3 regions of the Robertmurraya beringensis genome follow, and region 3 is predicted to be linked to each of the others. Evidence: riboswitches for the same ligand, from Rfam matches in the RefSeq annotation. Region 3 holds a riboswitch; each other region holds the start of a gene.

Region 1 (2,201 bases), on a different contig from region 3:
CTGTTTTCGTCTTGGGCGCTTAATAACACAAAAAACTGAGTCAGTATAGAAAATTCCTTGACAAGTGTTTCTTCATTATCAAGTGCCCTGATTTTAAAATCAGAAATTTCTTCCGAAATATTGGACGGTATTGTTTCATTTTCTTCCAAGGCGCTTAACCATTTCAAAGGTAACAACTCCAGTCCCTATAATTTAAATTTATTTAACCTCGAAGTATGACCATCCGTTTGCCCATGCTCCATACACACCATTTTTAACAGTGGTAAATGTACCTCCAAGTCGGGCACGATATGCACCGTCAGAGAGAGTAGTAGATCCTTCATTTCTAATAGTAGAACTTGGTGTATTAATTCGATAATTGAAAGGTAAAGTTTTATGGGGCTCCCAACCTCCATTAAGGAAGCCATGGTCTTTTTGAATTTCTACAGTTACATTACTATAAGAAATTACATCACCACCAACCTGAATTGTCCAAGGGCAATATACGTTATTGCTAATAGAATAACAAGAGACTGTACCACGAGCAAAGTCTAACCCGAAAGTTGAAACCCCTCCACCAGTACCAGTTTTTTTATTAATTGGAGCATAGTCTGTAGTCGCAGTATTACCAACGGATGTTACTTCTGTCGAAGCTGCCTGGGATTGATTTGGAAATGAAGAGAATAAGAGAATCGTAAATAGAAAGAAATACAAATATTTTTTCAAAAAAAATACACTCCTATAGTTTTTTACAATAATGAGAATTATTGGTTAATAGTATTGTACTTTAAAAAAATGCTTCTACCAATAGAATCCAAATATTTTAAATATCTAACTGCCTCAACTACCGGCAATCCTTCCTCGTCTAAAAGAATGTATCTTTTTTTATTATTATCTAGTAATACCTCTTGTACCCTCATTTTCTCACCACATCCCTCTAATAAATTATACATATTAAACTATCAATAACTAGTATTGTTTATCTATTTATTATGTACAAAAATAACAGAATGAAATGACATTCTGACTTATTAGCCTACTAATATTGTAGTATATTTAATTCCAACTAGATGCTTTTCTATTTTATTTTATATGATATAATGAGTACGAAATAATAAACTACATACGAAGAAACCACAAGGGGAGCGTTATGCTGAGAGTGAACGTTTGTTCTGACCCTTTGAACCTGTTAGATAATTCTAGCGCAGGGATGTGGACTGACTGAATTTTTCTTGCAATCATGTCTCTCTACACTCTCCTTGAGGTTTCAGAAAAAGGGGAGATTTTTTTATGGGAAACAAACGACTAATTATGATGATTGAAGCTTCTTTTTTTGCAGCTTTTGCACTAATTCTTGACCTTCTACCATCGATCAAGCTATCGCCTAATATTTCTATTTCATTTGCGATGCTACCAATTTTAATTATTGCTTTTAGATGGGGATTCCTTGCAGCAACAGCTTCTGGCTTTTTATGGGGACTGTTACAAATTGCTATGGGTGATGCTTATATTTTAACTCCGTTACAGGGTTTCATTGAGTATTTTCTTGCCTTTGCGTTTATTGGATTTGCAGGTTTCTTTATGAAAAAAATTCAGGTTGCACTAACTGAAAATAAGAAGAAAGCCCTTCAATGGATCATAGTTGCCACATTCGTCGGAAGTGCTGCACGTTATTTTTGGCATTTTATCGCAGGATTTTTATTCTGGGGAGAAAATGCACCGGATGGGATGTCGCCACTCTTATTTTCACTAGGTGTGAACGGTGGTACCATGATTGGGGCCGCCATCTATTGTTCCATTGTTTTATTCCTTTTAGTGTCAAGTTCTCCAAGATTCCTGTTACACAAAAGGATTTCCTCAGAGAACGTAAAAAAAATATCGTAATTTAACTCTCGTCCAATGTTTTGGACGAGTTTTTTGTATGGTTTTTCCTATATGTGAGAAACTATCCAAATAACTAACATTCAAATGGAGGCTTTCATGAAAAAAACTTCATTTATCATGATCCTAGTCATTTTTACAATGTTTCCTCATCATGGGTATGGCCAGGAAATGAAAAAGGCAGCTATTATCATTGATGATTTTGGAGGTGGTGTAGGAGGTGTAAAGGATTTTTTAGAAGGTGACGTACAAATAACGGCAGCTATTATGCCATTTAATGAACTTTCAAAAAAGCATGCAGAATGGGCATATGAAAATGGTTTAGAGATCATGGTACATTT
Region 2 (2,201 bases), on a different contig from region 3:
CCGCCATAAACTGTGTTGATTGAGAAAGCTTCATTGACTTTCCTAAGCGTGGGATATTGACTGTCATCCCTCTTTCGAATTTTCCTGAACATACACGTAAAAAGGCAATTCTATCCCTATGAGCAGGATTCATATTAGCTTGAATCTTAAAAATAAAGCCTGAGAAATCCTCTGATAATGGATCGATTTTTCCTTCTGTAGATTCCCGTGCTTGAGGTGCAGGTGCAAATTGAAGATAGGTTTCTAGAAAAGTTTGAACACCAAAGTTCGCTAGGGCGCTACCAAAGAATACAGGTGTTAGTTCCCCATTTGCTATTCTTTCACGAGAAAACTCATTCCCCGCTTCATTTAATAGCATGATTTCTTCCAACGTCTGGTCATATAAGGAGTATTGCTTTAATTTATGATCTCCTTCTATTTCTCCATCTTCATTTAACCCAACAAAACGTTCTTCCTCATCTACTCGGAATTGTTCAATTCGCTTGTAAAAACGGTCATATATACCGAGAAATTCTTTCCCCATTCCAATCGGCCAGTTCATCGGATATGATTCTATTCCCATAACCTCTTCTAGTTCAGCTAAAAGTTCTAATGGAGATTTCCCCTGACGATCAAGCTTATTAATAAAGGTGAAAATCGGAATGCCTCTCATTCGACATACTTTAAATAGCTTTAAGGTCTGCTCCTCAATCCCTTTTGCTGAATCGATTATCATGACCGCACTATCAACAGCTGTAAGAGTACGATACGTATCTTCACTGAAGTCTTGGTGACCTGGTGTATCAAGAATATTTACTCGACAGTCATTATAATCAAATTGCATCACACTCGACGTAACGGAAATACCACGTTGTTTTTCAATTTCCATCCAATCGCTCGTAGCAAACTTACCCGTTTTCTTTCCTTTAACTGTTCCCGCATCACGAATGGCTCCACCAAATAACAATAACTTCTCAGTTAATGTCGTTTTCCCAGCATCTGGGTGGGAAATGATCGCAAATGTGCGACGCGATTGTACATCATCTTTAAAATTTTTTGCCATTATAGAAATTCCTTTCTTTCCTTACACAAATTCATCCATAACTTCAATCTTATCGTGACTGTTTAAAGTTTGCAATGTGTTCTTTACAAAAGCAACAACAAACATATCATTATGTTCATTTTCCAAGAAAGTTCTTCCTTTTCAAGAAAATAATTTCTGCTATAATGAGATAGAAATGAAACTAAATAGGTAAGAATTGTAGGGGAACCGATGAAGACCGGTTGAGAGTGCATCCCATTGATGCTGACCCTTTGAACCTGATCTGGATGAAACCAGCGTAGGGAACATATTCTTTAGACAATCATATTGTTTAAACATATGCGCCCGGTTCAAAAACTGCGGCGCTTTTTGTCGTCTATGGGGCCAGGTCATGTTCCTACTTATACCATTGGAGGAGAAAGTAATGAAAAAATGGATAGCTGCAATAACAGCTTCTGTATTACTCGCAGGTTGTTCAGAAACAAATGAACAGCAAACAGAACAAGAGGAGTCAAGCGCTGACTTAAAAAAAGTGACTGTCGTTCTTGATTGGACTCCAAATACGAATCACACAGGACTATATGTTGCAAAAGAAAAGGGCTTTTTTGAAGAGGAAGGTCTTGATGTGACCATTCAGATGCCTGGAGAAGCTGGTGCTGACCAACTTGTTGCTTCTGAGAAAGCTGATTTTGGTGTAGGTTATCAAGAAGGAATTACACAGGCAAGAGTACAAGGAGTACCGCTTGTTTCTATAGCTGCGGTTATTCAACACAACACTTCTGGTTTCGCATCACCGGCATCTAAAAATATTCAATCCCCTAAAGATTTTGAGGGAAAAACATACGGTGGTTGGGGTTCACCTGTTGAAGAATCCGTCATCGACTCACTTATGAAGCAAGAACAAGCAGATGTAGAAAAGGTGAATATTGTAAACATAGGCGATGCGGACTTCTTTACCGCTGTTAAACGTGATATTGACTTTGCTTGGATATACTACGGTTGGACAGGCGTAGAAGCGGAATTACGAGGAGAAGACATTAATATGGTCTACTTAACCGATTACTCCGAAAAGTTAGACTACTATACACCTGTTTTAACCACTAGCGAAAACATGATTAACAACGATCCTGAAACAGTAAGAGCTTTTGTTAATGCCGCTTCAAAAGGCTATGAATTTGCT
Region 3 (2,201 bases):
ACGGAATGTCTGTGATAACAGCCGTAACTGCACAAAACACAACAGGCGTACAAGGTGTCTATAAGGTTCCTTTGGAAGGGATTCAAGAACAACTTCAATCGATTGCTGAAGATTTGCGTCCAGATGCGATCAAAACCGGAATGTTATTTAACAGTGATACCATTGATGCGGTTTCGAGATTTATAGAATTTTATGAAATGAAACATGTCGTCGTAGATCCCGTAATGATTGCAAAAGGGGGAGCATCACTTTTACAAAACGAAGCGGTTAAAGCTTTAAAAGAAAAATTACTTCCACTTGCGACCATCGTGACACCAAATATTCCAGAAGCAGAGGTGCTTACAGGAATAAAAATTGTGACAATGGATGACCGAAAACAAGTTGCTAAATTGCTCCATATCATGGGTGCAAAAACTGTCATGATCAAAGGCGGACATGATCAGGGTAGGGAAGAAATGATTGATCTTTTATATGACGGTCAACAATTTCACACCTTTAGTTCGAATCGGATTCCCACAAAAAATACTCATGGCACAGGCTGTACCTTTTCCGCTGCCATAACCGCACAACTCGCAAAAGGGAGCTCCGTTGTTCAAGCGGTGAAAGTGGCAAAAGACTTTATTCAGGCAGCCATCGAAGAAGATTTACACATCGGATCCGGCCACGGCCCAACCAATCATTGGGCATACAAACGAAACAAAGTTAAAATCGCAATCAAATAAAATAAAAAATTAGCTAGGGGTGCCTAAAAGCTGAGAGGAATCTTTCCAACCCTTGAACCTGATTTGGTTAGAACCAACGTAGGGAAGCAATCATTTTACATGAGCTCTATTATGAGGAAAAGCTTTATGTAAGAATGTGAAGGCTTGCCAAAATTGGTAAGTCTTTTTTATATTTCCAAAATGAACCAATAGGAGGAACCACAATGACCGACTTATTAACGATTGGGAACACGCAGCTACATAACCGACTACTAACAGGAACTGGAAAATTTTATAATCACAAGCTAATGAAAGAAGCACTAACCCAATCCGGTTCACAAGTCGTCACAGTCGCTTTAAGACGAGTAGACCTGAATGCTACTGGAGAAGAAAACATCTTAGAATACATTCCTAAAGACATGATTCTACTTCCGAATACGTCGGGAGCAAGAACGGCGGACGAAGCGGTTCGAATTGCCCGACTTGCAAGAGCAGCCGGCATGGGGAACTGGATTAAAATTGAGGTCATTTCCGACCAAAAGTACTTGCTTCCTGACAATTACGAAACAGCTAAGGCAACTGATATCTTAGCGAATGAAGGGTTTATCGTTCTACCTTATATGAGCCCAGACTTAATGGCAGCAAAAGCGATGCAAAATGCTGGAGCAGCAGCAATTATGCCACTTGGTTCTCCTATCGGTTCAAATCGAGGTATTCGCACGAAGGAATTGATCCAAATTTTGATAGAAGAGATGGAGCTTCCAATCATTGTTGATGCAGGAATCGGAAAGCCATCTGAAGCAGCGGAAGCGATGGAAATGGGAGCAGCCGCTGTACTGGTAAACACAGCCATTGCTACAGCTAAGGATCCCGTTGAAATGGCCATTGCATTCGACTTAGCAGTCAAGGCTGGAAGGAAAGCTTACTCGAGTGGAGTAGGACAGACAACAACGACAGCACAAGCGTCATCTCCATTAACAGGATTTTTAGGGTAGGTGAGTGGAATGTCATTTTATGATGAGTATGTAAAAGTAAAATATTATCCATTTGACGACTTTTTTTCTACCATCACTACTCAAGACGTAAGAAGGGTTTTGCAAAAAGAGAGACTTCATACAGAAGATTTCTTGATTCTTTTATCTCCAGCTGCTGAAAATTGTCTAGAAGAAATGGCACAAAAGGCACATCAACGTACCGTACAGCATTTTGGCCGTACGATTCAATTATACGCACCACTGTATTTAACCGATTATTGTGTGAACAAATGTACGTACTGCAGCTTTAGTATTGATAATGATTTTCCACGTAGAAAATTGACCCTGGCTGAAATTGAAGAAGAATCAAAGGCACTTGTCAAAATGGGATTACGACATATTATCTTGCTAACGGGAGAATCTCGCCTCCATTCCTCGGTAGATTATTTGTGTGAAACGATTGATGTGATGAAAAAGTATTTTTCTTCTTTATCCATTGAGATACAGCCATTAGATACGGAAGAGT

Evidence for each region. A riboswitch is a leader RNA that binds a small molecule or an ion and turns the genes downstream of it on or off. The one in region 3 is predicted to bind thiamine pyrophosphate.
Region 1: it holds a riboswitch for thiamine pyrophosphate, as region 3 does, so the genes downstream of both, thiT (energy-coupled thiamine transporter ThiT) here and ACFFHF_RS23530 (thiazole synthase) in region 3, are expected to answer to the same signal.
Region 2: it holds a riboswitch for thiamine pyrophosphate, as region 3 does, so the genes downstream of both, ACFFHF_RS19005 (ABC transporter substrate-binding protein) here and ACFFHF_RS23530 (thiazole synthase) in region 3, are expected to answer to the same signal.

What each region holds. Positions count from the first base shown of each region.
Region 1 covers NZ_JBHLUU010000122.1:8,439-10,639, forward strand. The annotation lists gene ACFFHF_RS19930 (hypothetical protein) at 1-167, opposite strand, end outside; gene ACFFHF_RS19935 (hypothetical protein) at 199-705, opposite strand; gene ACFFHF_RS19940 (hypothetical protein) at 744-899, opposite strand; TPP riboswitch at 1,109-1,207, shown strand; gene thiT (energy-coupled thiamine transporter ThiT) at 1,270-1,863, shown strand; gene ACFFHF_RS19950 (divergent polysaccharide deacetylase family protein) at 1,960-2,201, shown strand, end outside.
Region 2 covers NZ_JBHLUU010000119.1:47,037-49,237, forward strand. The annotation lists gene ACFFHF_RS19000 (peptide chain release factor 3) at 1-1,042, opposite strand, end outside; TPP riboswitch at 1,233-1,343, shown strand; gene ACFFHF_RS19005 (ABC transporter substrate-binding protein) at 1,446-2,201, shown strand, end outside.
Region 3 covers NZ_JBHLUU010000127.1:129,023-131,223, reverse strand. The annotation lists gene thiD (bifunctional hydroxymethylpyrimidine kinase/phosphomethylpyrimidine kinase) at 1-722, shown strand, start outside; TPP riboswitch at 728-824, shown strand; gene ACFFHF_RS23530 (thiazole synthase) at 926-1,696, shown strand; gene thiH (2-iminoacetate synthase ThiH) at 1,706-2,201, shown strand, end outside.